Regions from separate parts of the Zhihengliuella alba genome, predicted to be linked through region 4. Evidence: riboswitches for the same ligand, from Rfam matches in the RefSeq annotation. Region 4 holds a riboswitch; each other region holds the start of a gene.
What was found. A riboswitch is a leader RNA that binds a small molecule or an ion and turns the genes downstream of it on or off. The one in region 4 is predicted to bind S-adenosylmethionine.
Positions count from the first base shown of each region.

Region 1 (2,188 bases), on a different contig from region 4:
GAACAAGCTCGACGACGTCGACCTGGACGTGCTCCGGCAGCTGGTCCAGGAGGGCTACGAGCATGCGGGCGGCGGGCCGGACGGCCCGGCACCGGACCGCCGACCCGACGGCGGCGCCCGCGCCGACGCACGCGCCTAGGATGGACAGCATGTTCTCGCTCGGGCTCCTCGAAGCACTCATCGTCATCGCCGTCCTCGTCGGGATCGTCGGCGCGCTCTGGTACGTCTTCAGCCGGACGACCACCGGGCAGCTCAGCGAGGAAGAGCAGTACATCCAGCGGCTCAACGCCAAATGGGTCCAGCAGCGCGAGGAGCAGCGCCGGGAGGCCGAGCGCGTGCGCCACGAGACGCAGCAGCGGATGCCCACGGCCCAGCGCACCCCCACGGCTCCCGTGGACGACCCCACCGCCCAGGCCGGCGCGGGCGCCGTGCCCGCCACCCGTCCCGCGGGCCAGGCCGACTACGCCGCCGTGGTGAGCCTGGTGCAGCAGGGCAAGGTCGTCGAGGCGATCAGGAAGGTCCGCCGCGACACCGGCGTGGGGCTGGCGGACGCCAAGCGGCTGGTGGACGACATCCAGCACCGCTGAGGGCGGCCGCCCGCGTCAGGCGTAGGCGGGCGCGCCCAGCGTGGCGAAGTCCGAGTCGTGGAAGACGAGGGGCTGGTGGAGCCCCTCGTGGGCCGCGTGCCGGTGGACGCGGAGGATGACCACCGCGTGATCGCCCGCGTCGACCTCCTGGTCGATGCTGCAGTCCAGCCAGAGCGCCGCCTCGTGCAGGAAGAGGGCACCGGCGTCGCTCGACTCGAAGCGCACGCCGGCGAAACGGTCCCCGTCCCGCGCGGCGATCTGCCGGCACACGTCCCGGTGCGTCGCGCCCAGGACGGAGACACCGATGCGCTGCGCGGCGCGGATCCTCGGCCAGGTGCGCGAGCTCTTCTGCACGGCGAACAGGACCAGCGGCGGGTCCAGGGAGACGCCGACCGTGAAGGAGGAGGCGACGATCCCCTGCGGCTCTCCGTCGACGACGGCGCAGAGGGCCGCCAGGCCGGAGGGATGCCGCGCGAACGCCTGCCGCAGCGCGCCCGCGGAGAGATCGGTCGAGAGGTCGGATTCGGGTGCAGTCATGGCCACCGCCTGTGATCATGCGCCCATCCGGCCGGGAGGGGCCGGGCTGCGACGCGGTACTTGCCCACCGGCGTGTTCCGGAAGGCCGAATCATCACCTGGAGCACCCCACTACCGCAATGGGAGGGTTGCCGTTCAACGAGCCAGGGCTTGACGTTGAATCTCTTGATTCGCTCCCCACGCTACGTGCGGGGAAGGATCTGTGACAACGACGGACGCAACATTCCGCAAGCTGGCGACACACGGGACCGGGGCGCGCCGGGCACGGGGCCGCACAGGCGTACCGCCGACGAGGTCCGCGCGCTAGGGTGGCCGCACCGGAGCCGCCCGGCCCGGTGCGAGCGGGGAACTGGAGGCACCATGGCACGGATCCGGCTGTCGACGGCGCACGGACTCTTCGATCTGGCGGCCGGGCTCTGGCCGCTGGTCCACTACCGCAGCTTCGTGGCCGTCACCGGACCCAAGGCGGACCGCTGGCTCGTCCAGACGGTCGCGGGCTTCTCGGTCGCCGTCGGCTACGCCCTGCTGCGCTCGACGCCGAGCGATGAGGGACGCCGCACGGCCCGCCGCCTCGGCATCGGTTCCGCTCTGGCCTATGGGCTGGTGGACCTCTACTACGGGTCGACCGGGCGCATCCGCCGAATCTACCTGGCGGACGCGGCCGTGGAGGCCGGCTGGCTCCTCGCCTGGCTGGCGGCACGACGCCGTTAAAGCGACGAGGCCCCACCCCCGCGAAGGGATGGGGCCTCGTGGCGCTGAAGCACTCGAGCGGCTGCTGCCGCGCGGACTACTTCTTCTTGGCGGCCGGGACGACCTGCAGCGCGATGGTCGCCGAGACGTCCTCGTGCAGGCGCACGGTGGCCTCGAAGTTGCCGGTGGACTTGATGTGCTCCGGCAGTTCGACCTTGCGCTTGTCGATGGAGCCGAGGCCGGCGGCCTCGACGGCCTTCGCGATGTCGTCGACCTTGACGGTGCCGAACAGGCGACCGGACTCGCCGGTCTTCACCTGGACCTTCACCGGCTTGGAGGCCAGCTTCGCAGCCAGCTCCTTGGCCTCCTCCAGCG
Region 1 is NZ_BAABCJ010000005.1:155,046-157,233, reverse strand. Features, by position in the region: gene ABD784_RS10335 (DUF1801 domain-containing protein) at 1-139, shown strand, start outside; gene ABD784_RS10330 (hypothetical protein) at 150-587, shown strand; gene ABD784_RS10325 (flavin reductase family protein) at 603-1,124, opposite strand; SAM riboswitch class IV at 1,176-1,294, opposite strand; gene ABD784_RS10320 (hypothetical protein) at 1,484-1,834, shown strand; gene rplI (50S ribosomal protein L9) at 1,911-2,188, opposite strand, start outside.
Region 1: another riboswitch for S-adenosylmethionine. It lies ahead of ABD784_RS10325 (flavin reductase family protein); the one in region 4 lies ahead of ABD784_RS11790 (acyl-CoA dehydrogenase family protein).

Region 2 (2,188 bases), on a different contig from region 4:
GGCCGTGATGATGGAGCGACTCGCCACGACCTGGCCCGGCTCCCCGGTCATCTACGTCTCCACCGGCGCCTGGAACGCGGCGGCGACGCTCACCCGGTTCCTCACCCGGAACCTCTACCCGACCGGGCCGCTGCTGCTCACCGACTGGGGGCCCACCGAGGGCCGGTGGTTCCGGTCCGGCCTGCAGCACAAGGTGGACGAGCTCCGCCGCCTGGCCCGCGAGTTCCCGCACGTGAAATGGCTGCTCATCGGCGACGACGGCCAGCACGACCCGGAGATCTACGCGGAGTTCGCCAGCCGCCACCCCGGCCACGTCCGCGCGATCGTCATCCGCCAGCTCACCCCGTCGGAGGCCGTGCTCGCCGGGGGCCGCTCCTTCCACACCGTCCACGCCACCCCCGGGGTCCCGTGGGTGTACGGGCCGGACGGGGCCACCATCGCCAAGCAGCTCCGCGACCTCGGCCTCCTCGAGGAGGCCGAGGGTGAGTAGCGAGGCGGCCTCCCCGCCCGCCGGCGGCCGCGTCCCGGTCCGCGTGCCGATGCGCTGGGCCGACATGGACGCCTACGGGCACATCAACAACGTCAACATCGTCCGGATGATGGAGGAGGCCCGCATCGCGGCCTTCGGCGTCCCGGGCGGGACCGGCAGGCCCGTCAGCCAGCCCCGGGTGGACCTCTTCGCCAACGTCCCCGAGGGGACGCAGGTCCTCGTCGTGGAGCACCGCGTGCGCTACACGCGGCCGCTGGAGTACCGCAACGTCCCGGCGGAGGTGGACGTGTGGATCTCCAGTCCCAAGGCCGCCAGCTTCGACGTCAGCTACGAGTTCCGTGACGCCGTGGACGGGACCGTCTGCGTGCGCGCGCTGACCACGCTGGCGTTCTTCTCCACCGCCGATCAGCGGCTGATGAGACTGCCCGGGGAGCACCGGTCCGCGCTCGCGGCCTTCGTGGGACCGCCCGCCGTCGGATAGTCCTCCGGCGGCGGCCCGGACTTCTCCACCCCGGCGCCGAGTGCTGCGCCGGGTGCTGCGTGGCATGCGTCGAGGGGCGCCGCGGCCAGGCTCAGGGCCCGCCGGACGATCTCCCGGTGCAGCCCCCGCGCGCGGACCGCGATCTCCGGGCCGATCAGGACGCCGAGGTCGGCGTTCCAGAGGCAGCCCCGGCCGAGCGGCAGGAACCGGGCCACCGCGGCGGCGTCGTGGTGGTGCGCCTCGAACGGGGCGCCGGAGGCCGGCTGCACGGTGAACCTCCCCGTCCGGCGGTCGGCGCTCGTCACCGTGGCGGGCAGCCACTCTCGACGGTCGGCCTCGAGGACGGAGACGATCTGGGTGGTGCTGAGCGCGTGGCCGGGGGCGGGGTGCGCGCACACGGCGCCGCGGTCGGCGAAGACGACGGTCACGGGGTTTCCCTTTCGTTGCTCTTGCCCGCGCGCGTCTGCGCGGGGCCGCTTCGTCATCCGAACCACCCGTGAGACCGCCGCGAGGCGCTCTGTGAGCATGGGGTTGGTGCGCGGCCGGGTCGGAGCCCGTCGTTGGCCGCATCTCGTGAAGCTGCCCCCATCCTACAGCGGCCGCTCGGCGCGCGGGCAAGCCCTGGCACGGGAGCGATCCCGGGCCGGCGACGGTTTGCGATTCATTCCGAGTTAGGAGAGCCTAAGAACTGAGGCCCGGTCGAGTTCCCCGGGCCCGCCGACGAAGGAGTGACCGATGTCCGACGCCCGTCCAGCCCGCGGACCCAAGCCCCAGGTGGTCCTGGAGGTCCTGCGCAGCGAGCGGATCGGCGGCCACATGGTCCGGCTCACGCTCGGCGGGGAGGGCTTCGCGGCCTTCCAGGACAAGGAGGCCACCGACAAGTACGTCAAGCTCCTCTTCGCCGATCCCGAGCTCGGGCTGACCCCGCCGTACAACCTCGAGGAGCTGGCCAAGGCCCTCCCGCCGGAGCGGATGCCGGTCCGGCGCACCTACACCGTGCACGACGTCGACCACGACGCGCAGACGCTGCAGATCGATTTCGTCGTCCACGGCGACCAGGGCCTCGCCGGGCCGTGGGCCGAGCGCGCCCAGCCGGGCGACGTCGTGTGCTTCGCCGGACCCGGCGGGATGTACCTCCCGGACCCCGCCGCGGACTGGCACCTGATCGGCGGCGACGAGTCCGCGCTGCCGGCGATCTCGGCGACGCTGGCCGCGCT
Region 2 is NZ_BAABCJ010000001.1:1,191,699-1,193,886, reverse strand. Features, by position in the region: gene ABD784_RS05460 (App1 family protein) at 1-490, shown strand, start outside; gene ABD784_RS05455 (acyl-CoA thioesterase) at 540-971, shown strand; gene ABD784_RS05450 (hypothetical protein) at 896-1,399, opposite strand; SAM riboswitch class IV at 1,412-1,550, opposite strand; gene ABD784_RS05445 (siderophore-interacting protein) at 1,707-2,188, shown strand, end outside.
Region 2: another riboswitch for S-adenosylmethionine. It lies ahead of ABD784_RS05450 (hypothetical protein); the one in region 4 lies ahead of ABD784_RS11790 (acyl-CoA dehydrogenase family protein).

Region 3 (2,188 bases), 140 kb from region 4:
GGCGGGGAACGTGGTCATGGCGTGCTCCTTCGTGCGGGAAAGGGTGGTGCGGGAAAGGGATGTCGGTGGTCGGTGGGTGGTTCGGTGGCGGCGGTCAGGCGTTGGCGAGCCGGGCTGCGCCGACGAGCGCGTGCACGTCGCCGTAGTCGGCGCCGTCGCGGGCGTCGGTGATGCCGGCGCCGGTCAGGCCGAGGGCCCGGACCACGTCCAGGGGCCCGCGGGCGTCGTTGAAGGTGTAGAGGTGGAGCCCTGGCGCCCCGGCGTCGAACGCGGCCTGGGCCAGCCCGGCCGCGTGGTCGACGCCGATGCGGTGCCGCTCGGCGTCCGTGGCCGCGTCGGCCAGGCGGGCGCGCAGGCCCTCGTCCGGGGCCAGCCCGGAGAGCTCGCAGAGGCGCAGCAGCCGTCGCTCGTTGTTGACCGGCATGATGCCCGGGACGATCGGGATGGTGACGCCCGCGGTCCGCGCCGCCTCCACCAGCCCGGTGTAGTCGGCGGCGTCGAAGTAGATCTGCGTGATCGCGAAGTTCGCACCGGCGCGCTCCTTGGCGAGCAGCACCTCGACGTCGTGCCGGAAGGAGGGGGACTCCGGGTGGCGCGTCGGGTACGCGGCGACGCCGATCGCGAGCCGTCCGGCGCCGAGCGAGGCCGACCTGCGGTCCTCGACCTCCCGGATCAGCTCCACGAGGTAGCGCGCGAACGGCAGCTCGCCGTAGGCGGCCGGGTGGTCCGGGTCGGTGCCCTCCGGCTGGTCCCCGCGCAGGGCGAGGACGCCGCGGACGCCGAGCGCCACCAGGTGGTTGACCAGCCGGTCCAGCGAGTCGCGGGTCTCGCCCACGCAGGTCAGATGGGCCAGCGGCCGCAGCCGGGTGTGCTCGATCAGGTGGCCGATCAGCTCGATCGAGGCCCGGCGCCGCTCCGGCGTGCCGTTGTAGGTGACGGACACGTAGTCGGGGCCGCTCGCCTCGAGCTCCGCGACGACGTCCACGGCCCGGGCGCGGGCCTCGGCGTTGCGGGGCGGGTAGAGCTCGTAGGACAGCGCCGGGGGCGGCGCTGCGGTGTGGTTCAGGCTCATTCTGTCTCCTCGCATTGACGCGAAGGAGGAACGACGGCGCCGCACCGCAGCCCGGGGTGCCGGGCGGAGGGCGTGGCGTCGATGCGTCTCCATCGCTTCTGGCGGTAGCACCGTTCCGTCGTCGTCCGGCCGGGATGCCGGGGAGGCGGATGGTTGCTGCGGCGTCGTCGATCCAGATCTCTCGGCCGCTCTTGATGGGTGGTGCTCACCATGTAAGGGCCCGGCGCACCGGTCCGGCAAACACGGCCGCCCCGGGCGCTTCACAGTCGGGAATGTGAAAGCCGATGACGCTCGAATCGCAGTTGTGACGCGGAGAACCGGGGCCGAGGGGGACTCCGGCCGTCACAAAGAGCCCGTGTGACGGTTCGTGACCCGGCCCCGCGCCGACCCCACCCGGGTGCGGCCCGGGCCCGGATCGCTCGGTAGGTTGCACCCATGCAGCATCGAGATCCGCACCCGACCGCTCCGAGCCGAGGGCCCCGGGAGGACCCGCGCTGGGAGCCCCCGGCGCCCCACGCTGGCCTCCCGGCGTCCGGCGGGAACGGCCGGGGCGTCGTGCACGTCGTCGCGGTCGCCCACGGCACCGACTCCCCCGAGGGCCGCGGGATGATCGACGGGCTCCGCGCCGGCGTCGAGGACCGGCTGCGCCAGGCGCTCGCGGGCTCCGCCGTCCGGGTGCGGGTCCACGAGGCCTACGTGGACGTGCAGCAGCCGCGGCTGGGCGACGTCCTGGCGGCGCTGCCCGCGGGGGAGACCGCCGTGGTCCTGCCGATGCTCGTCTGCGACGGCGTCCACACCGTCCACGACATCGCCGACGCGGTCGTGCAGCGTCCCAGCACCGGGGCGCTGCCCCCGATCGCCGCCGGCGCCGCCGCCCTCCGGCTGGCGCGGGGGCTGGCCGCCCTGGTCCCCGCCGCCCTGGTCCCCGCCGCCCTGGTCCCCGCCGCCCCCGAGACCGGGCCCGCCGCCTCGGGCTCCCCTCCCACACCGGGCTCCCCTCCCACACCGGACTCCCCGGCCACGCTCGGCTGGTCGCCGGCGCCGGAGCAGCCCGCCGTGGTCCTGGCCGTCGCCGGCACCCGGCGGCCGGAGGGGCGGGCGCAGGCGCTGCGGCTC
Region 3 is NZ_BAABCJ010000006.1:197,107-199,294, reverse strand. Features, by position in the region: gene metE (5-methyltetrahydropteroyltriglutamate--homocysteine S-methyltransferase) at 1-18, opposite strand, end outside; gene ABD784_RS12525 (methylenetetrahydrofolate reductase) at 95-1,072, opposite strand; SAM riboswitch class I at 1,159-1,273, opposite strand; gene ABD784_RS12520 (sirohydrochlorin chelatase) at 1,508-2,188, shown strand, end outside.
Region 3: another riboswitch for S-adenosylmethionine. It lies ahead of ABD784_RS12525 (methylenetetrahydrofolate reductase); the one in region 4 lies ahead of ABD784_RS11790 (acyl-CoA dehydrogenase family protein).

Region 4 (2,188 bases):
TGGTCTTCCTCCTGATGTTCGTCTACGTCTTCGGCGGCATGCTCGGAGCGCAGCTCGGCACCGGTGGAGGCACCGGGGCGTACCTGCAGTACGTGGTCCCGGGCATCATCCTGATGGCGATCGGCTCCGGGGGAGCCGGCACCGCCATCTACATCGCGATGGACATGCGCCAGGGCATCGCCGCGCGGCTGGCGACGATGGACGTTCCGCGCGCCGCCATCCTCACCGCGCACGCGATCGTCAGCGTGGTGCAGGCACTGCTCGCCACCGTCGCCGTCGGGGCCGTCGCCGTGTTTCTCGGCTTCCGACCCGCCGGGGGAGTGCCGGGCGTGCTCGCAGCCCTCGGGGCGGTCGCGCTCATCGCGTTCGCCATCACGTGGCTCTGCCTGGCTCTCGGGATCATCTCCGACACGATCGAGACCGCCAGCAACCTGCCGATGCCGCTGGCCTTCCTGCCCTTCCTCAGCAGCGGCTTCGTGCCGACCGAGTCCATGCCCGCATGGCTCGGCGCCGTGGCGGAGTACCAGCCGTTCACCCGGTTCACCGAGACCGTCCGGAGCCTCCTGATGGGGACCGACGCCGGCCCCTACGGCTGGCAGACGCTGCTCTGGTGCGGTGTCATCACGGCGGTGGGCGCCGCCTGGGCGCTGACGCGCTACTCGGCCAGCCAGACCCGGAGCTGAGGACAGAATGTGACGCCGTGAGCCGCTCGCTGTTTGTCAGAATGCGTCGGACTGTGGCGCAATGTAGACGACTAACCATCCAGAGCGGCTGAGAGATCTGGCTCGACGACGCCGCAGCAACCCCCGACCCGAACGCGACCCACCCCGGCTCGCGCGGCAACGGGAAGGTGCTACCGCCAGGACCGATGGAGGGAGATCTCTCATGACCGACGTTGCCAGCGAGCCCCGGCACCTCATCAAGCTCACGCCCGGGACACCGGTGGGCGACCACTACGACTACCTCGCCGGAGTGTTCCGTCCGGTCTTCGCCCGTATCGCCGAGGGGGCCCGCCAGCGCGACGCCGAGCGGCAGCTCCCGATCGAGCAGGTCGGCTGGCTCAACGCGGCCCGCTTCGGCGCCCTGCGCATCCCGCAGGAGCACGGCGGCTTCGGCGCTTCCCTGCTCGACACGTTCCGCCTGCTCATCGAGCTCGCCGAGGCGGACTCGCAGGTCGCGCACCTGCTGCGGGCCCACATCGCGTTCGTCGAGCAGATCCAGATGCACCCGGACCCCGCCGTCCGGGAGAAGTGGATCAACCGCGTCGTCGCCGGGCAGATCGTCGGCAACGCCTACACCGAGCGCGGCGGCAACGCCCTGGGCACCTGGAACACGGCGATCAGCGCCACCCCGTACGGCGTCTTCGTCTCCGGGACCAAGTACTACTGCACCGGCACGATCTTCGCCGACTGGACCGTGGTGGCCGCCACCCACCCGCAGCGCCCGGGCCGCCACCTCGCCGTCGTCTCCACGCAGCACAGCGGCGTGAAGATGTACGACGACTGGGACGGGTTCGGCCAGCAGCTCACCGGCACCGGGTCCACCGAGTTCGACACGGTCCCGGTCGACACCCTGATCGTGCCCGTGGACCAGTTCGAGCACGTCGAGTCCACGGTCTTCCAGCTGGTGCTGCTCGCGGTGCAGGCCGGCATCGCGCGGGCCGTCCTGGCCGATGCCCGGCTCGCCGTGCAGGCGCGCACCCGCAACTTCACCACGGGCACCGGCGTGCCGCTGCGTGACGAGCCGCAGGTGCTGCAGCTGATCGGCGAGATCTCCGGCCAGGTCCTCGCCACCGAGTCGATCGTGCTCGCAGCGGTCGGAGAGGTCGAGGCACTGCTGGCCGACGAGGGACTCAGCGAGGACGAGCGCCACCTGGTCTGCGAGCTCACGGCGAATCGCGCCCACACGGCCGTGCAGCCGCTGGTGCTCGCCGCCGCCTCCAAGATGTTCGACGGGCTCGGCGCCTCGTCCACCTCGACCAGCTGCAACTTCGACCGGCACTGGCGCAACGCCCGCACCATCGCCACCCACAACCCGGCCATCTACCGTGCCCGGATCGTGGGCGACTACGAGGTCAACGGGCGGGCCCCGGTGACGCACGACTCCGCCGGGGACGTCCCGGAGTCCTACGCCTGACCGGCGCGTCACAGAACGTCATGTGCGCTTCACAAGCTGTCATGTGACGGGC
Region 4 is NZ_BAABCJ010000006.1:57,491-59,678, reverse strand. Features, by position in the region: gene ABD784_RS11795 (ABC transporter permease) at 1-683, shown strand, start outside; SAM riboswitch class I at 756-875, shown strand; gene ABD784_RS11790 (acyl-CoA dehydrogenase family protein) at 886-2,136, shown strand.